Regions from separate parts of the Thioalkalivibrio sp. ALE16 genome, predicted to be linked through region 2. Evidence: predicted binding sites of a transcription regulator. Region 2 holds the regulator's gene; the other holds the start of a gene.
The links. Region 2 encodes FliA, which starts transcription of late flagellar genes. Its sites were predicted from a motif close to GCTAAAGTTNNNNNNNNNNCNGCCGATA; they were not measured.
Positions count from the first base shown of each region.

Region 1 (10,022 bases), on a different contig from region 2:
CAGCATCGCAACCAGCGCGTCCGAGCGCGCCGCGTGATCCGCGGGTTCGCGCAGGGCGAGCCAGTCGGCGTCGAAGGTCTCGGTCATCGCAGCCAGTCCTCCAGCGTTCGCTCCAGCGCGGCCACCGCACCGTCCCAGTCCGGTCGTTCCGTCATGGCCGCGCGGGCCGCCCGGCCCATCCGTTCGCGCCCCCGCGGGTCGCGCAACAATCCCTCGATGGCCCCAGCCAGCGCCCCGATATCACCCGGCGGCACCAGACGCCCGGCGGCCTCGGGGACGGTCCCCGGGATCGCACCACCAGTGGTCCCGATCACCGGAAGCCCTCGGGCCATGGCCTCGGTGTAGGCCATGCCAAAACCCTCGTAGACACTGGGCAGGACGAACACCGACGCCTGCGCGTACCAGCCCTCCAGCATCGCATCGTCGCACTCGCCGGCCCATTCGATGCGACCCTCCAGCCCGGCCGCCGCGATCGCCGTCTCCACCCGCCGGGCATACGCCGCATCCCGATCGCGCGCGCCCACCAGCACCGCCCGCCAGTTCTCGGCCTCAAGCCGGGCCAGGGCCTGCACCAGTTCCAGCTGCCCCTTGCGCGGGACCACCGTCCCCACGCAGAGCAACAGCCGCGGCGCGCCGGGCGCCGGACCGGTCGCAGGCGGGCGCGCCTCGACGCCGGGCGGGATCGCCTGCAGTCGCTCCGGGGGCATGCCCCAGGCGGCCACCTGCCCCGCCGTAAAGGCACTGGTCGCGACCACACCCCGCACGTGCCCGAGGGCAGCGCGCTCCCGCGCGAGCAGGTCCTCCGACCGCGCCGGCGCCAGGCCGGTCTCCAGCCCCAGCGGATGATGCAGCAGGTAGATCAGGCGCAAGCGCACAGCATGTCGGGCCAGCACCTCGGGGAAGGCCCCCGCCGCCAGTCCGTCCAGCAGCACACCCCCGGCATCGGGAATGCCCGCAAGCGCGGTATCCAGCGCCGCCGCGGCCTCGGGATCCGGCCCCGGGAAGCAACCGTCCAGTTCGTGGACCGCGACCCGCCAGCCGCGCGCCCGCAGACCCGCGACCATGCGCGCGTCGTAGCGATAGCCCCCGGTACGCTGATCCAGCGCGCCCGGAACCACGAACGCTAGGGAAACACTGATCAATGTGCCCGCTCGCGCTCGAGTCGCTTTTGCGTGCGTTTAATGCGCGGTGACCGCCGTGCAGTCATTCTGCACAAGGGAACCGCAACGCTGTGCGCGCGCCCGTTTTTGATAGCAACGGGCGGCCGAGCCCCTTGGGGTTGGTACCCCAGATTCCCCGATCCTGCGTTGCGACGCTTGCCGGTAGAACCACTACCGGCTGCGCACCGCGCCTTGTCTCGGAAAACCTGGGGTACCAACGCGGGCGTGCACATTAATCAGTGTTTCCCTTGTTCGCGCATTCCGCTCAGGGCGCGGCCTCGTAGCTGGCCCAGGCAATATGCGACTCGTTCAGCGTTACGCACACCGCATCCAGCTCGCGCGCGGACTCGCCCAGCTCGCCGGCATGGATGGCGCTTGCCACGCGCTGGTGCAGCGCGTGGGCCAGAAACTCGGTGGTCGTGTTCTGGCCGCGAAACTCCTCGCGCTCGTCCAGGTTCTGGTAATTGAGATCCGCCAGAAGGGCCTTCACGACCTCGCTGGCGCGGCCGATATCCACCACCAGTCCGTCCGCGTCCAGCGCCCGGCGGCGGAAGGTGACATCGACCACATAGGTCGCGCCGTGCAGCTTCTGCGCCGGGCCAAAGGTCTCGCCGGCGAAGCTGTGAGCAATCATGAAGTGGTCACGCACGTTCAGGCTGTACATCGGGTGGTTCCCCGTCTGGAAGTAAAGGATCAGTAGCGGATGCGGTGGCAAAGGGTGCGGGCGGCCTCGGGCCCCGTGACGCGGGCCATCGCCGCGGGCAGGTCGGCGAAGGCATCCTCGCCGGTAATCAGCGCATCGAGTGCCGGATCGGCCAGCAGGGACAATGCAAGCGCCAGGCGGCGACGGTAATCCCAGCGCGCCGCGCGCTCCGGCGGGATACGCCCCACCTGCGAGCTGCGCAGTGTGAGCCGCCGCGAATGGAACGCCTCGCCCAGTGGTGCCGGCACCGGCTGGTCGCCGTACCAGCTCATCTCCACCACCCGCGCCTCGACCCCGGCCAGCGCCAGGGCCTGCGCCAGCCCGGCCGGGTTGCCGCTGGCATGAACCACCCCGTCCAGCCCCTGCAGCTCCGGGTTCCCCCGCGCCGCCTCCGGCGTGCAGAGCGACAATCCCAGCGCCGCCGCCACGGGTTCACGGGCGGGATTGGGGTCGATCAGCGTGACCTCAGTGCCCGGGATCGCCCGCAGCAGCCCGGCCACCAGCAGGCCCACCACGCCGGCGCCGATCACCGCGAGGCGATCCCCCGGACCCGGTTGCAGATCCCAGACCGCGTTGATGGCCGTTTCCATGTTGGCCGCCAGCACCGCGCGCCCCGAAGGCACGGCATCCGGTATCGGCACCACCGCGGCGGCCGGCACCGTGTAGGCGCTTTGATGCGGATACAGGCAGAACACCCGTTGCCCGCCCAGCCCGTGCGCCGCGCCGCCCGCCTCGACCGTGCCGACACTGATGTAGCCGTACTTCACCGGCCACGGGAATTCGCCCGCCTGGAACGGCGCGCGCATCGCCTGATACTGGCTCTCCGGCACCCGACCGTGGAACACCAGCGACTCGGTCCCGCGGCTGATCGCCGAGAACTGCGTGCGCACCCGCACCACGTCCGGGCCTGGCTCCGCCAGCGCCTCCGGGCGCAACGCGCCCGTGCCCGGACCGGTGACCCAGAACGCCTGTTCGGAGTCGGCCGTGCTCACCGGGAGGGGCCCGGAAACGGGGTGCGCTGCCACGTGATCATCCGTGCAGTTTGGGCGAAGGGCGCAGCGACCGGCAACTCCCGGTGCCCCGCATGGTCGCAAGACCAGGGCGTGCCACCCGCGCGCCCCCAGGACGATCGCCAACGGAGCGCTACAATCCCCGCATGGAGTCTTCCCCCGCCAAGCCTTTCCCGTTGCGCCTGCAGGCCGGCCTGCGGGTCTGGGCGACCGACTGGCTGCTCGCGGGCCTGGCCGGCCTCGCCGTAACCGGTGCACTGGTTTGGCACGCGCCCACGAGCCTGCCAACCGTCGCCGGTTTCGTCACGCTCTGGCTGGTGCTGGGTGCCATCCTCGCCAGCCGCACCCCGGCGACCGGAGTGGCGCCCGCCGGGCGCGGCCCTGGCCCGGCCAACCGGGTCACGCTCCTGCGCGCCGCCCTGACCGCCCCGCTCGGCGGCCTGGTCCTGGCCGCCCCTACCCCGGACGAGCCGGTGCTGGCGCTGTGGGTGATCGCCCTCGCGGGCCTGGCACTGGTGCTGGACGGGGTGGACGGGGCCGTCGCGCGCCGCACGGACAGCGCCACCGCGTTCGGCGCCCGCTTCGACATGGAGCTGGACGCCGCCATGATCCTCGCCCTGTCGATCCTCGCCTGGCAGATGACGGCGGTCGGCCCTTGGGTGATCCTGATCGGCCTGATGCGCTACGCCTTCGTGCTGGCCGCCCGCCCCCTGCCCTGGCTGGCCGCACCGCTGCCGCCCAGCCGGCGCCGCCAGGCCGTCTGCGTGTTGCAGACCGTGGTCCTGCTACTGGTCCTGATCCCCGGCCTGCCCGCACCCGCCGCCATCACCATCGCCCTGGCCGGCCTGCTGGCTCTGGGCCTGTCCTTTGCCGTGGATATCCACTGGCTGTACCGCCACCGACCGGAGGTGTGTCATGACTGACGCCCGCAACAACCGCCGCCCCGCCCGCCTGCGCCGCCTGCTGCTGGGTGGCCTGCTGGCCACGGCCCTCGCGCTGCCCGCGCAGGCCCTGGCCGATGCCGACCGCTGGGTCATCGACCCCGACCACTTCGCGGTCGGCTTCCTGGTCGATCATGCCGGCTATGCCAAGGTCCTGGGCATGTTCCTGGAGGCCGAGGGCGAGTTCGTCTTCGACCCCGACACGGGCGAGCTGGGTGACGGCTACTTCGTCATCCAGACCGACAGCGTGTTCACCAACCACGCCGAGCGCGACGACCACCTGCGCAACGAGGACTTCCTGAACGTCGAGGAATACCCGGAGATGCGCTTTACCGCCACGCGCTACGAGCCGACCGGCGAGAACACCGGGCGCCTCAGCGGCGGGCTCGAGCTGCTGGGCGAGACCCGCACCATCCACCTCGACGTGACGATCAACAAGGTCGGGCGCTACCCGTTCCCGCTCGGCGGCCTGTTCGGCCGACCGTACGTTCTCGGTGCGTCGATGCGCGGCAGCTTCAACCGCTCCGACTTCGGCATGACCTACGGCCTGACCCGCGACATCGTCGGCGACGAAGTCGAACTGATCATCGAGTTCGAGGCCCAGCGCCAGTAACGCCCCGCCGACTGAATGTATTCACCACGAAGCACACGAAGGCACGAAGAAGGGCCAGGGCGGATTGCACCACGGAGGGCACAGAGGACACGGAGAAGGACTGACTACAGGGCGACGCGCTGGAGCCGACGTTGCTGACGGGTGATCGCGGGGCACGGGGCAACACTCCCCCGTCACCCCGGCCGCAGTGAAGCGAAGAGCCGGGATCTCCGGACCCTGGCACCCATGTCACCGCGCACCCCGAAGGCGCAGGTCGCGATCGCCCCGAAATGGGCAGGATGCGGACGAGGCGAGCGAAACGCCCATTGAAGGTCAAGGATGCTGTTCACCACGAAGGGCACGAAGATACGAAGGAAGGGCCAGGGCAGATCGAACCAGCCAGGGTATGGAGAAGGGCGGGGAGCCCGGTCGCACGGCGATGGTGCCGTAGAACAGGAACCTTCTGAAAAAAATCCGGTTCGGGGGCTCAAGTCTGCGGGGATTCAGCCGTCACCGGGGACAGGCCCGTTCCCCCTATCGAGTGCAACGGGCCTGCACATTCAGAACCGGGAGTACGAGATGGACGCAAGCGCGATTGCCGCGATGGCCACGCAGAACAGCCAGCAGCAGGTGGCCATGCAGAAGGATGTGGCCGTGCAGAAGAAGACGATGGAGTCGCAGGAGATGGCGGCTCAGTCGATGCTGCAGGCCATGCCCGACATCGGCGAGATGCAGGCCGCCACTCAGGGTCTGCCGGACAACGTCGGCACCAACATCAACACGACCGCCTGAGACGTTACCAACTGTCCGTCCAGAAAGGCCCCGGCGCACCCATGCCCGGGGCCTTCTCATTACTGGACCATCCCCCGCCCCGTTCCGGCAACGATCGACTTTCTCCGTGTCCTCCGTGACCTCTGTGGTCACACGCCCTTGCCCTTCCTTCGTATCTTCGTGCCCTTCGTGGTGAACAAAGGCCCTTGCCCTTCAGCCCCCATCGCCGGCATTACGCCTGGACGCATCCGCGGGCGCACGGCAGACCCGCGCGGCGAAGCGCCGCATGACGCCCCGCGCCAGACGGTCTTCCGGGTCGATGCAGAAGCCGGCCTGTTCCACCGCGGCCTCGGTATCACGGTTCGGGTGACAGCCGCCGGTGATGCAGGTCCAGGCCGGCTGCACCCGGTCCTGGGCGCGGGCCAGCAGCGGCCGCGTGTGACGTACATGCTCCAGCATGCGCAGCTCGCCCGCCTCCGCCAGCACCCGACGCACCTCGCCGAGGGCCCGTGGCGGGTCCTGCACGCTGCAGAACACCAGGCCGGAGACCACGGTATCGAACGTGCCATCGGCAAACGGCAGGGCCTCGGCCCGCGCCACCACCAGCGGCACGGCAGGCGCCCGCCGGCGGGCCCGGCGCAGGGCCGCCAGGTCCGGGTCGATGCCGATGACCCGCCCCGGGTCCGCGAACAGCGGCAGGTCACGCCCGGTCCCGCAGCCGATCTCCAGCACCCGGCCGTTCGCGCCCGCCACCAGGCGCCGGCGCCAGCGTCGCAGACCCAGCAGCTCGGCACCGGCCATCAGGCCGTCGTACAACCAGGGGATCTGTTCCAGACCGCGCATCGAGACTCCCGGGGACAGGAAAATGTGACGCCCAGCACATTCTTTCGGCGACTGTCAGGAACCTGTTTCCACAGTCCCTGTCCACTTATACAAGTTGCGGAAATGATCGGCTCGTGGCAACGGCAGCCGGTTTTCCGCCGTTCGGACCAGAACCCTCCATCACACGGGTGTCCGGACGATCTTTGGCCCGACCTTCGCGTCGGGCCATTTTTTTGTGGGGTGACCCCGCCCGGCAGCCCCGGGAACGGTCAGCTGCCCGTGCGACCGATCAGGTTGAGGAACTCGCGCCGGGTGCGGCCGTCCTCGCGGAAGGCGCCCAGCATCACCGAGGTCGCCATCGACGAATGCTGCTTCTCCACCCCGCGCATGGTCATGCACATGTGCTTGGCGTCCACCACCACGCCGACTCCCTTGGCGTTCGTCACCTGCATCAGGGCCTCGGCGATCTGGCGCGTCAGGCTCTCCTGGATCTGCAGGCGCGCCGCGAACATGTCGACAATCCGGGCGATCTTGGACAAACCGATCACCTTGCCATTGGGCAGGTAGGCCACATGCACCTTGCCGATGATCGGCAGCAGGTGATGCTCGCACAGGGAGTACAGTTCGATATCGCGCAGCAGCACCATCTCGTCGTTGTCCGACGAGAACAGGGCCCCGTTGACGATACTGTCCAGGTCCTGGTGATAGCCACGGGTGAGATACTGCATCGCCTTCGCGGCGCGCATCGGGGTATCCAGCAGGCCCTCGCGCTGCGGGTTCTCGCCCAGACCGGCGAGGATGTCGCGGTAGCGCTCGGCGAGCTGTTCCGGGGCCGCCAGTGGCTGGCCCGAGGCATTGGTGGCCGTCGGCTCGTCGGCCGTCCGGGCGTCTGCATCCATCATCGAGTCCTTGTGTTCGCTCATTCTTGCGTTTTCCTCTTTCCGGGCCCGGTCAGGCGACCAGGGTGACCGCGAAGCCCGAAGCCAGCGCCAGCATCGCCCCGGCGGTCAGCACCAGGCGCAGGCCCAGGTAGCCCCGCGGCAATGCGCGGCGATACAGGCTCAGCCGATCCACCCACAGCACCCCGAGAAACAGCACCGTCAGGGTCATCAGCGCCTCCGGCAGCGGCTGCAGCACCGCCAGCCAGGCCAGGATGGATGGCACCACCGCCCACACCGGGGCCGCGAGCGGGCCCACCCGGTGCTGCCGATCCACCAGGAAGATCCCCCAGTGGATCGCCCCCAGGAACGACAGGATCACCGCACCATAGAGCGCCAGGGCCTCCAGCGCGAAAGCCTGCCATTCGGGCTGGGCCATCCACGCGCCCAGCCCGAAGAATGCGAAGGGTAGCAGGCCGCCGAACCCCAGGACGTGCAGGGCGGGCGCGGCTGCGTCCGGGCGCGGCCCGTCGCCGCGCGCCTGCAACGCCCGCTGCCCCAGATACTCGCGCAACTCGGGCAGCCCGCCGATCACGCCCTCGCGCGCGATGAACAGCGGCAGCACGGCCGCGCCGGTGGCCTGCTGCAGCGCGTGGAACTGCTCGCGGTTGTGCGCCGACCCCATGCCCCACTCCAGCCGCTGCCAGCGGCCCGGAGCCGTTGCTTCCAGCAGCGCCTCGGCATCGCGAAAGTCCGACAGGCCGGACGTAATGCCCACAATCTCGTGCGTGGCCAGGGCCTCGCGCACCTCCGGCGGCCATTCGGGGGCGCCGGCCTGCGTTTGCTCGTCTGTCTTCACGGTCCATGTCTCCGTTGGTACGCGGGGTCTCGCGAAGCGCCCCCGGCACAGGAAACCCGGGAACTTTCGTCGGCGACCATTTACAAAGATTGTACAGCTATTGTATAAGTTGTCCATCACCTTTCGGGTCCGGAGAACCACCACCATGCAACGCTCGCGCATCGCCGTCATCGGTGGAGGCATCGCCGGCCTGTCCGCCGCCTGGATCCTGCAGACCCGCCACCACGTGCAACTGTTCGAGTCGGAACCGGAACTCGGTGGTCACGCCCACACCGTGGACGTGCCCGACCCGCAGGGGCCCACACCCATCGACACCGGGTTCGTCGTCTACAACGAGCGCAACTACCCGCTGCTGACCCGGCTGTTTACGCATCTGGGCGTCGCCACGCAGGACACCGACATGTCCTTCGGCTACTCGCGCCAGCCCGCCGGGGTCGAATATGCCGGCTCCGATCTGAACACCCTGTTCGCCCAGCGCCGCAATCTGGTGCGCCCGCGTTTTCTGCGCATGGCGGGCGACATCCTGCGGTTCAACCGCCTGGGCAAGGGGCTGTTCGAACGTCACGAGAGCCCGGAAGGCACACTGGGGGCCTTCCTCGACCGGCACCGCCTGGGCCGCGGTTTCACCGAGGACTACCTGCTGCCGATGGCCGCCGCGATCTGGTCCTGCCCGCCGGAGGCGATCCGCGAATTCCCGGCCGCCAGCTTCCTGCAGTTCTTCCACAATCATGGCCTGCTGGACCTGCGCGACCGCCCGCAGTGGCGCACCGTGGTCGGCGGCAGCCGCGAATACGTACAGCGCCTGGCGCAACGCCTGGAACCCGGTTGCATCGTCCACCAGCCGGTGCGCGCGGTGATGCCGGAGTCCGGCCAGTGGCGCGTCCTGACCGAGGCCCAGGGCATGGGGTTCGACGCGGTGGTGTTCGCCTGCCACGCCGACACCGCGCGCTGGCTGTTGAACGGCGCCGCCCCCGCGCGCGACCGGCTCTTGTCCGCCTGCCGCTTCCAGGCCAACCACGCCATCCTGCATACGGACCCGGCCCTGATGCCCCGCTCGCGCCGGGTCTGGTCCTCCTGGAACTACCTGTCCGGGCGGACCACGCAGGCCCGCGACCGCGTCTCGGTGTCGTACTGGATGAACCGTCTGCATCGCCTGGAACGCCGTCAGGACTACATCATCAGCCTGAACCCCTGGCGAGACCCGCACCCCAGCCTGGTCCTCGGCGAGCAGCACTGGGAACACCCGGTCATGGATACCGCGGCGGAGGCGGCCCGCCAGCGTCTGGCGGCGATCCAGGGCGAGGATGGCCTGTATTTCGCCGGGGCCTGGATGGGCTACGGCTTCCACGAAGACGGCCTGCGCTCGGCCGTCCGTGTCGGTCAGACCATGGGCATCGAACCGCCCTGGTCGCACGCGCCGGATGCCCCCGCCCGTCCCGGTCACACGCCGGTGGCCACCGCACACGGCGGCGGGCCGGCCCCGCTCGGGGCGCCGGCGGCGCAATCGCGGAACACCTGAATGGACGCCGCCCTCGTATACGGCACGGTGATGCATCAGCGGTTCTTCCCGCAGCAGTACCGCTTTCGCTACCCGGTCATCAGCGCGCTGTTCGACATCGACCGCCTGGCCGAAACCGCCCGGCGCTGCCGCCTGTTCTCGCGGGACGCATTCAACCTGTTCAGCCTGTGCACCCGCGACCACGGGCCGCGCGACGGCCGCCCCTGGCGGCCCTGGATCGAGGCGCACCTGGCCGATTACGGCATCGACCTGGCCGGCGGTCCGATCTATCTGCTGGCCATGCCGCGCGTCCTCGGGCATGCCTTCAATCCGCTGAGCATCTGGTATGCCTGGCACGCCGACGGTGACCTGCGCGCGATCCTGCTGGAGGTGCGCAACACCTTTGGCGAGCACCACCACTACCTGCTGCACGAGCACGGCGCGCCCATGGCCGGTCCCGTGCGCCAGGAGAAGCAGAAGGCCTTTCACGTATCGCCCTTCATCGACATGCACGCGCGCTACGCCTTCAGCCTGACGCCGCCGCGTGCGCAGGTCGGGGCATCCCTGCGGATCGCGATCAACGAATACCAGGATCAGGACCTGATGCTGACGGCCACACAGCATGGCCGCCTGCGCCCGTTCAGCGACCGCACCCTGCTGGGCGCCTTCCTGAAACAACCCTGGATGACCCTCAAGGTCCTGCCGCTGATTCACTGGCAGGCGCTGAAGATCTGGTGGCGTGGCGGGCGCTACCACCCGCGGCCCGCACCCCCCGCACAGGAGATCGA
Region 1 covers NZ_KB906355.1:85,810-95,831, reverse strand. Annotated here, with positions in the region: gene F627_RS0102420 (hypothetical protein) at 1-87, opposite strand, end outside; gene F627_RS0102415 (glycosyltransferase) at 84-1,118, opposite strand; gene F627_RS0102410 (6-carboxytetrahydropterin synthase) at 1,426-1,824, opposite strand; gene F627_RS0102405 (zinc-binding alcohol dehydrogenase) at 1,854-2,855, opposite strand; gene F627_RS0102400 (CDP-alcohol phosphatidyltransferase family protein) at 3,020-3,796, shown strand; gene F627_RS0102395 (YceI family protein) at 3,789-4,427, shown strand; gene F627_RS0102390 (YjfB family protein) at 4,986-5,198, shown strand; gene F627_RS0102385 (class I SAM-dependent methyltransferase) at 5,391-6,020, opposite strand; gene folE (GTP cyclohydrolase I FolE) at 6,269-6,922, opposite strand; gene F627_RS0102375 (DUF3429 domain-containing protein) at 6,951-7,736, opposite strand; gene F627_RS0102370 (NAD(P)/FAD-dependent oxidoreductase) at 7,882-9,255, shown strand; gene F627_RS0102365 (DUF1365 domain-containing protein) at 9,256-10,022, shown strand, end outside.
Region 1: a site for FliA is predicted at 4,892-4,919, ahead of F627_RS0102390 (YjfB family protein). Genes of this name have one in related genera too.

Region 2 (10,022 bases):
CGCGATGCGCCAGGTGCGCGAGCAGCAGGGCGAGGACGCGGTCATCCTGTCCAGTCGCCGGGTCGACGGCTGGCTGGAGGTGGTCGCGGCGCTGGAGGACGGCGCAGCGTCGGAGCCGGTAGCCGCGCAGGACGCGCCCGCGACGAGCCGCGAAGCGAGCACAACCGCCCGGCCGGCTCGCGAGCGCGGCGCCGGTCAGGCCGCAGCGTCGTGGCCGGCCGACCCGGAGCTGACCGCCATGCGGCAGGAGCTGCGCGACCTGCGCAGCCTGATGACGCGCCAGTATGCGGAGAGCGAAGAGGCGCGCTGGGCGGCCCGCCACCCGCTGGCGGCGGAATGCAAGGCGCGCCTGATCGACCGCGGGTTCAGCGAGGCCCTGGCGCGCAGCCTGGCCGGAAGCATTCTCGATGACAGCTCGCCGGAACAGGCCTGGGAACGCCTGCGGGCACGGTTGTCGGGCGCGATTGCCACCCACCGACCGGACATCCTGGACGAGGGCGGCCTGCTGGCACTCGTCGGGCCCACCGGCGTTGGCAAGACCACCACGCTGGCCCGCATCGCGCTGCGCCAGATCCGCCGCATGGGCCCGGATTCGGTTACGCTGGTCACCCTGGACAGCCAGCGCATCGGGGCCACGCGCCAGTTGCAGGCCTTCGCCCAGATGGCGGGGATCTCGGTGCGGGTGCTGCAGAACGCGCGAGAGTTGCGCGAACTGGCGCGCCGCGTGGAGGATGGGCACCTGATCCTGGTGGATACGGCGGGACTGGCCCCGCGGGCAGTGGAGGACGAATCCTTGTTCGCGCACCTGCCGCCGGACATCCGGGCCGAGAGCTGGCTGGTGGTGTCGGCGACGACCCAGGGGAGCGCATTGCGGCGGGTGCTGGAGGCATTTCGCAAGGCGGAGCCCTCGGCGCTGGTGCTGACCAAGCTGGACGAGGCCGAGGAGCTGGGCGAGGTCCTGTCCGTACTGCTCGATCAGCACCTGGGGCTGGGGTTCGTCAGTGATGGCCAGCGTATTGCCGAGGACTTTCACCGGGTCGATACCGGGTATCTGACCCGACTGGCCCTGGAGGATGCCGCCGATGAACCCGGGGCAGCGGCCAATGCCCGCGAGACCTGGGCGGCCGAGCGCCTGGCGGAGATGGAACCGCCGCGACGCGCGCGCGCCCAGGCACGTCCGGCACGGGCGGCGGAGCCCGCCACGCTGGAACTGATTCAACCGGTCGGGAAGGGGCGCTATGCCACGCACTAACAAGCCGTTGAAGGTCATCGCGGTTGCCTCGGGCAAGGGCGGGGTGGGCAAGACCAACGTATCGGTGAACCTGTCGGTGGGCCTGGCCCGGCTCGGGCGCGAGGTCATGCTGTTCGACGCCGATCTGGGCCTGGCCAACGTGGACCTGCTGCTGGGGATGCGTCCCGAGCGCACGCTGCACGACCTGGTGACCGGTGATGTGGACAGCCTGGAGGATGTGCTCGTCCAGGGGCCGGACGGGGTAAAGGTGGTGCCTTCGGCTTCGGGGATCGCGGCGATGGCCAACCTGACGCCGGCCGAGCATGCCGGTCTGATCCATGCCTTCAGCGCCTATCGCAAACCCCTGGATGTGCTGATCGTGGACACCGCGGCCGGCCTGCAGGAATCCGTGACGTCGTTCTGCCGCGCGGTCCAGGAGACCCTGGTGGTGGTCTGCGACGAGCCCGCCTCGATTACCGACGCCTATGCCCTGATCAAGGTCCTGCACCGCGATCATGGCCTGCGTCGCTTCCGCATGGTGACGAACATGGTCGACGGCCGCGAAGGCGCCGAGCGACTGATGCAGAAGCTCAATACCGTCTGCGGCAACTACCTGCCGGAGGTGGTGCTCGACCTGGCCGGCTATATTCCGATGGACGATCACCTGCGCAAGGCGGTGCAGAAACGCGCGCCAGTGGTACAGCAGTACCCCGGGAGCCCGGCGGGGAAGGCCTTTGCCGAACTGGCACGGACCGTGGACCGCTGGCCGGTGGGGGGCGGTGACCACGGTGGCGTCGGGTTTTTCGTGGAACGGATGCTGCAGAGCGCATGATGACGACGCGTAATCGACTTTCCGGCTATCAGGCGACCTCCGCGGCCAGCGGCGGACACGAACAGCTGATTGCCGATCACGTCGAGCTGGTCCACCGCATCGCCCATCACCTGATGGCGCGGCTCCCCGCCTCGGTGCAGGTGGATGATCTGATTCAGGCGGGCATGATCGGGCTGCTCGAGGCGGCGCGCCAGTTCGAGGGCGGCCAGGGCGCGACCTTTGCCACCTACGCCGGCATCCGCATCCGTGGCGCGATGATCGACGAGCTGCGCCGCAGTGACTGGACACCGCGTTCGGTGCACCGCAACAGTCGGCGTATTGCCGCGGCGATCCAGACCGTCGAGGCGCGCGAGGGGCGGGCGGCGCGTGGCAGCGAGGTCGCCGCCGAGCTGGACGTGCCGATCGACCGGTACTACGAGATGCTGCAGGATCACGCCGGGGCCCACCTGTTCGCTTTGGACGACCTCGGCGGGGGTGACGACGGGGCTGATCGCGTGATCGAAGGGCAGGAGGTGTCGCCGGCCCGCACCCTCGAGGCCGGTGAGTTCCGTCAGGAACTGGCCGAAGCCCTCGGCGACCTCCCCGAACGCGAGCGGCTGGTGCTGTCGCTCTACTACATCGAAGAGCTCAACCTGCGCGAGATCGGTGCCGTGCTGGGCGTGACCGAGTCGCGCGTCAGCCAGATCCGAAGTCAGGCCACCATTCGACTGCGTGCCCGCCTGGGTTCGTGGCTCGAAGACGGTACGGCTTTGCAGTTATTCTAAAACCCACCCTACGAATCCCGGAGTGACGTGTGGACAAGGGAATGAAGATTCTCATCGTGGACGACTTTTCCACGATGCGGCGCATTATCAAGAACCTGTTGCGTGATCTTGGCTTCAACAATACCCAGGAAGCCGACGACGGCAGCACCGCGCTGCCGATGCTGCAGAACGGGGATTTCGACTTTCTGATCACCGACTGGAACATGCCCAACATGCCGGGGATCGACTTGCTGAAGGCCGTGCGCGCCGACCCGAACCTCAAGTCCATGCCGGTGCTGATGGTGACGGCGGAGGCCAAGCGCGACCAGATCGTCGAGGCGGCCGAGGCGGGCGTGAACGGCTACGTGGTCAAGCCGTTCACCGCCGAGACGCTGAAGGAAAAGATCGACAAGATCTTCGAACGCATTGAAGCACAGGGATAATCATGCGCCTGTGACCGATATGCCCGGCGCCCGTGGCACCGACCGCCGCGGGCGTTGTCCGAAACCTTCCGCGCCGTACCCGCAAGAGGCTTCTCATGACTGAACAGGAACACCCACCACGCGACGATCAGCTGGAGCTTGCGCGGCAGCTGGTCAAGACGCTGGAGGCGGGCGACGACACGGGCGCCCGGGCGCTGGTGCAGGATCTGGCACGCCCCTATGACCGCGAACTCTTCGACGAGCTGGGCAAGCTGACCCGTGATCTTCACGAGGCCCTGCAAAGCTTCCGCGGCGATTCGCGTCTGGTCGAACTGACCCAGGCGGAGATCCCGGACGCAAAGGAACGCCTGAATTACGTGGTCACGATGACCGAACAGGCGGCCCACGACACCATGAATGCCATCGAGTCGAGCCTGCCGATCGCGGAGTCGTTCAGCCAGCAGGCGGCCGACCTGACGGCGAAGTGGACGCGCTTTCGCAACCGCCAGCTCTCGGTGGAGGAGTTCCGGGACTTTGCCCGCGAGCTCGACACGTTCTTCGCGCAGGCGGGGGAAGACACCGAGGAGCTGCGCCGGCTGCTCTCCGAGGTGCTGATGGCACAGAGCTATCAGGACATTACCGGCCAGGTGATTCGCCGCGTGATCCAGCTGGTGACCGACCTGGAAGAGAACCTGGTGTCCCTGATCCGGCTCTCCAGTGGGCGCATGGAGCAGGTCGAGGCGGCCGAGGCGTCGCTTGAACAACGCGAGGCGGACCGCAAGGGTCACGGTCCCAGCGTGCCCAAGACTCAAGATTCCGCCGCGGATGTCGTTCAAGGACAGGACGAGGTGGACGATCTGCTATCGAGCCTGGGCTTCTAGGCAGTTCCCCTCATGCGAATGGCGCCACGCGACCGGAGAGACTGAATGGCCATCGACCCCAATGACGAAATCCTTCAGGACTTCCTGATCGAGGCCGGGGAACTGCTGGAGGGGCTCAACGAGCAACTCATCGACCTGGAACAGAATCCGGATGACCGGGATCTGCTGAATGCGGTCTTTCGTAGCTTCCATACCATCAAGGGCGGAGCCGGCTTCCTGAGCCTGGACCCCCTGGTGACCGTGTGCCATCACGCGGAGGACGTCTTCAACCTGCTGCGTAACGGTGAGCGGCGGGCGGACAGTCACCTGATGGACACCATGCTGCGGGTGCTGGATACCCTGAACGTGATGTTCGGGGACCTGCGCTCCGGCGTGGATCCCACGCCCGCCGAGGCCGACCTGGTGGAAAACCTCCGGCGCATGGCGAACAACGAGGACGTGGCGGCGGAGCCCGCCGCGCCGCCGCCCCCGGAACCCGAGCCGGAGCCAGAGCCCGAACCGCAAGCGGATACGGATGCGGAACCGGCGGCGGATGGCGACGCGATGGTCGGCGCCGATGACGAGATCACCGACGACGAATTCGAGGCCCTGCTCGACAGCCTGCACGGCGATCAGCCGCCGAAGCCCGTGGAGACGGGCTCCACCGCGGGCGATGCGGCCGGAGAAGAACCGGCTGCGGAGGATGCGAGTGGCTCCGGCGACCTGATCACCGACGACGAATTCGAGAACCTGCTGGACGAGCTGCAGGCCAAGGGCGCCGGGCCGGCCGCTACCGGGGCAGTCCCCAGCCCCGCAGACGACGAACCTGCGGAAGCCCCGTCGGCGAAGCCCGAACCGGCCGAAACGGAGAAGGCCGCCGCGCCCGCCGATACCCCTGCAGGAGTCCAGGGCGGTGGCGGCGCGCGTGCCGGCGGCGGGGGTGCCGAGGGGGGCGGCCGGGCAGCCCCGCAGGGCGAGACTTCCGTGCGCGTCGACACCGAGCGCCTGGACGAGATCATGAACCTGGTGGGCGAGCTGGTACTGGTGCGCAACCGGCTGAGCATGCTGCGCTCGCAGCATGTCGATGACGAGCTGGGCAAGGCGATCAGCTCCCTGGCCCTGGTGACCTCGGATCTGCAGACCTCGGTGATGAAGACCCGCATGCAGCCGGTGAAGAAGGTCTTCAACCGCTTCCCGCGCGTGATCCGCGATCTCTCCCGCAATCTGGGCAAGGAGATCGAGCTGGAGATCTTCGGCGAGGACACCGACCTCGACAAGAACCTGGTCGAGGCCCTGTCGGATCCGCTGGTGCACCTGGTCCGGAATGCCGTGGACCACGGCATCGAGACCCCCGAGGTACGCGAGGCGGCGGGCAAGCCGCGCAAGGGGACCGTAGTGCTGGGGGCCGCTCAGGAAGGCGATCACATCGCGCTGCTGATCAAGGACGACGGCGGCGGCATGGACCCGCAGGCCCTGCGGCGCAAGGCCGTGGAGAAAGGCCTGATGGAACCGGCCATGGCCGAGCGCATGACCGATCGCGAGGCCTTCAACGTGATCTTCATGGCCGGCTTCTCGACCAAGACCGAGATCTCCGACGTCTCCGGCCGCGGGGTCGGGATGGACGTGGTCAAGACCAAGATCTCGCAGCTCAACGGCACCATCGAGATCGACTCCGAGGTGGGCGTGGGCACCACGCTGCGGGTCAAGCTGCCCCTGACGCTGGCGATCCTGCCCGCGCTGATGGTGATCCTGGATGGCCGGCGCTTCGCCATCCCGCTGGCGTCGGTATCCGAGATCCTGGATCTGGACCTGACGAAGACGCATTACGTGGATGACCAGGAGGTCATCATCGTGCGCAAGCAGGCACTGCCGATTCACTACCTCAAGCGCTGGCTGAAGCCGGGCCACGAGCCCGAGCCGCGCAAGGACGCCCATGTGGTCGTGGTGCATACCGCCGATCGCAAGGTAGGTCTGGTGGTGGATGACCTGGTCGGTCAGGAAGAGGTCGTCATCAAGCCCCTTGGGCAGAATCTGCAGGGCGTGAAGGGCCTGGCGGGCGCCACGATTACCGGGGATGGCGGGATCGCGTTGATCCTGGATGTCTCGGATCTGGTGACCATCCTGATGCGGCAACTGCAGATGTCCGGCCGTCCCCGCCGCGCATCGCGCACGAGCGAGGGCTGAGGATGCCGATCAGGGTTCTGGTCGTCGACGACTCCGGGTTCTTTCGTCGGCGCATTGCGGAGATTCTGGATTCCGACTCGGGCATCGAGGTGGTCGGCTCGGCCGAGAACGGCGAGCAGGCGATCGCAAAGGTGCGCGAGCTCGACCCCGATGTCGTGACCATGGATATCGAGATGCCAGTGATGGACGGCATCACCGCGGTGCGCAAGATCATGGCCGAGAGTCCGCGGCCGATCCTGATGTTCTCCAGCCTGACTACCGAAGGCGCCCAGGCCACCCTGGATGCGCTGGAGGCCGGGGCGGTGGACTTCCTCCCCAAGCGGTTCAGCGACATGGCGGGCGACGAGGACAGCGCCCGCATGCTGCTGCGCCGCCGGGTGCGTTCGCTGTCGCGCAGCCGCGCGCGCTCGGCCAGCGCGCCGGGCACCAGCACACCGGCCCGCGAGTCGCGGCCGACCGCGCGGCGGGAAGAAGCCGACCGTCAGGCCGCAGACGCTGCCAAGCAACAGCCGCCGGTCGCGCGCACCCGGCCGCCAACACCCCTGCGGCAACTGCGGGCGGTCCTGATCGGGACTTCCACGGGGGGGCCGGTCGCCCTGCAGGAGGTGCTGAAACCGCTACCAGCCAGTTTCCCGTTGCCGATTGTGCTGGTCCAGCACATGCCGGCCAGCTTCACGCCGGCCTTTGCCGACCGGCTGAACGCGATGTGCAACATCGAGGTGCGCCAGGCGAAGGACGGCGATGCCCTGAAGCCGGGCGTGGCCCTGCTGGCCCCCGGGGGCATGCAGCTGACTCTGGAACGGGGCAGCCAGACCCATGTGCGCATCGCGGAGAGCCCGCTGGGCACGATCTACAAGCCAAGCGTGGACGCCGCATTCAGCTCCGCCGTGGATGCGCTGCGCGGACAGGTCCTCGCGGTCGTGCTGACCGGGATGGGTGCGGACGGTCGCGAGGGTGCGCGGGCGCTGAAAGGGGCCGGGGCGCAGGTCTGGTCGCAGGACGCGGCGACGTGCGTGGTCTACGGGATGCCGGCGGCGGTGGCAGAGGCCGGTTTGTCCGATCACGTCTATCCGCTGCCCGAGATCGGTCCCGCGCTGGTCAAGGGGTTCTGCTGACATGGATATCCTGAGCCTCATCGGGGTGACGCTGGGGCTGGTGGCCGTGCTCGGAGGCAGCATTGCCAAGGGCAGCGGCCTGGGCGCACTGTGGAATGCTGCGGCGTTCGTGATCGTGGTGCTGGGGACGCTGGGGGCGACCCTGGTGCAGGCGCGCCTGACGGTGTTCATGCACGGGATGCGGATCCTGCCGTGGGCCTTCAAGCCGCCGAAGATCGACAACCGGGCCATGGTCGAGCAGATCGTGGAATGGTCGCATGTGGCGCGCAAGGAAGGCCTGCTCGGGCTGGAGACCCTCGCCGACGAGGAGAGCGACGGCTTCGCTCGCAAGGGGCTGCAACTGCTGGTCGACGGTAGCGAGCCGCAGACCATCCGCCAGATCCTCGAGGCCGACCTCGACAACCGCGAGCACTTCGACATGCAGGGTGCGAAGGTGTTCGAGAGCATGGGCATCTATGCGCCGACCCTGGGTATCGTGGGGGCGGTCATGGGCCTGATGGCGGTGATGCAGAACCTGGCGGATCCGAGCAAGCTGGGGGCGGGGATCGCCGCGGCCTTCGTGGCGACCATCTACGGGATCGCCTCGGCCAACCTGCTGTTCCTTCCGCTGGCCAACAAGTTAAAGTCGATTATTCAGAACCGCTCGCAACACCAGCAAATGCTGATGGAAGGCCTGATCGCGATCGCCGAGGGCGAAAACCCGCGGAATATCGAAAGCAAGCTGAGTGGCTTCATCCACGAGTGAGGTCACCATGGCGCGACGCAAGCGGGCGGAGGAACATCAGAATCACGAAGCATGGGCCATTCCTTACGGGGACCTGGTCACGCTGCTGCTTGCGTTCTTCGTCGTGATGTACGCGATCTCGTCGGTGGATGATGGCAAATATCGCGTGCTGTCGGAGTCCCTGGTGGATGCCTTCCGGGCGCCCATGCAGGCGGAGCCGATTCAGGTGGGGGATCCCACCGTGGCACGCGACCGCACCCCGCAGGATCTCCGCGCACTGGTGCCGATCGAGGTCCAGCCGGGGCTGGTGGAGGACGGTCCGCAGCCCATCGACATGGCGCTGAGCGGGATGCTGGACGACAGCCCCGACGACGCCGGCATGCAGGCCTTTCTCGACGAACTGGCGGAGACCGCCCGCGAGATCGAACAGGCCATGGCGCAGTGGATCGACCAGGGCGACCTGCGCGTGACCCGGGAGGCCTACTGGCTGGAGATCGAGATCACCAGCCGCCTGCTGTTCCCGTCCGGGTCGGCGACGCTGAACCCGGAGGCCGAGGCGTTGTTGCAGGAAGTGGGGGGCATCCTGGCCCCGCGGGTGTCGCGCGTCCACGTGGAGGGGCACACCGACAACGTCCCCATCCAGACGGCGGTCTATCCTTCCAACTGGGAGCTCTCGTCGGGACGCGCCGCGGCGGTCGTCAGCGTGTTCGAGGAGACGGGTGTGGACCCCGAGAATCTGGTGGCCCTGGGGTATGGCGAACACCGACCGGTGGCCAGCAACGAAACGGCGGAGGGCCGTGCCGAGAATCGGCGCGTGTCCATCGTGGTCTTGCCCGGGGCGCGGCCACGCGCCGAGGGGGCGCAGGAACCGGAGCGCCTGCGCGAGGATCTTCCGCCCGCGCCGCTCCCGACGGATGGAGACACACCATGAAGGTCTGGGCGGTGGCAAACCAGAAGGGCGGGGTGGGCAAGACCACGACCACCGTAACGCTGGGCGGCCTACTCTCCGGTCCGGAGCAGCGTGTGCTGCTGGTGGATGTGGATCCGCATGGTTCGCTGACGGCCTATTTCGGCCACGATCCGGAAACCGCCACGCGCGGGGTATACGAACTGTTCAGCCAGTGCGCCGAAGGGGCCGACCCGGATCCCAACGGGTTGATCCGCGAGACCCGCTTCCCGGGGCTGGATCTGCTGACCGCGAGCACCGCCCTGGCCACTCTGGACCGCCAGCTCGGGACGCGCAGCGGCATGGGCCTGGTGCTGAGGCACGCGCTGGAGAAGGTCTCCGACCAGTATGACTACGTGCTGCTGGATTGCCCGCCGATGCTGGGTGTGCTGATGGTGAATGCGCTGGCGGCCTGCGACGAGCTGCTGGTGCCCGTACAGACGGAATTCCTCGCCCTGAAGGGGCTTGAACGGATGATCAATACCCTGAAAATGGTACAGAAGTCGCGCAAGGCCGAGCTGCAGTACCGGATCATCCCCACGCTTTTCGATCGCCGCACGCGCGCCGCGCACGAGGCCCTGGCCGAGCTGCGCCGGCTGTACGGGGACGACGTGTGGCCCGGGGTGATCCCGGTGGACACGAAGTTTCGGGATGCCTCCAGCGCCGGTCAGCCGCTGTGCTTCATGATCCCCGATGCACGCGGCGTGCTCGCATACTCGGACCTGCTGGAGGCGATCGGCGGACAGCTGTCCGAACCCCATGAACGGAGGCGGCGCGGATGAAGCGATCCACAGTCGACAACCTGGCCCTGAAGGCGGAACCGGACGCGCTGGACGACTATTTCGGCAGCCTGCTCGACGAACCGGAACCGGTGCGGACGCTGTTGCGTCAGGATCTGCTGGAGCCGCCCGCGCCGGTGGCGGAAGCCGTTCCGGAGGTCGACACTTCGACGTCGGTTGGGGAGC
Region 2 covers NZ_KB906358.1:143,649-153,670, reverse strand. Annotated here, with positions in the region: partial or broken gene flhF (flagellar biosynthesis protein FlhF) at 1-1,070, shown strand, start outside; gene F627_RS0106120 (MinD/ParA family protein) at 1,239-2,063, shown strand; gene F627_RS0106115 (RNA polymerase sigma factor FliA) at 2,060-2,827, shown strand; gene cheY (chemotaxis response regulator CheY) at 2,869-3,249, shown strand; gene F627_RS0106105 (protein phosphatase CheZ) at 3,345-4,109, shown strand; gene F627_RS0106100 (chemotaxis protein CheA) at 4,155-6,272, shown strand; gene F627_RS0106095 (chemotaxis response regulator protein-glutamate methylesterase) at 6,275-7,387, shown strand; gene F627_RS0106090 (flagellar motor protein) at 7,389-8,132, shown strand; gene motD (flagellar motor protein MotD) at 8,140-9,042, shown strand; gene F627_RS0106080 (ParA family protein) at 9,039-9,839, shown strand; gene F627_RS0106075 (chemotaxis protein CheW) at 9,836-10,022, shown strand, end outside.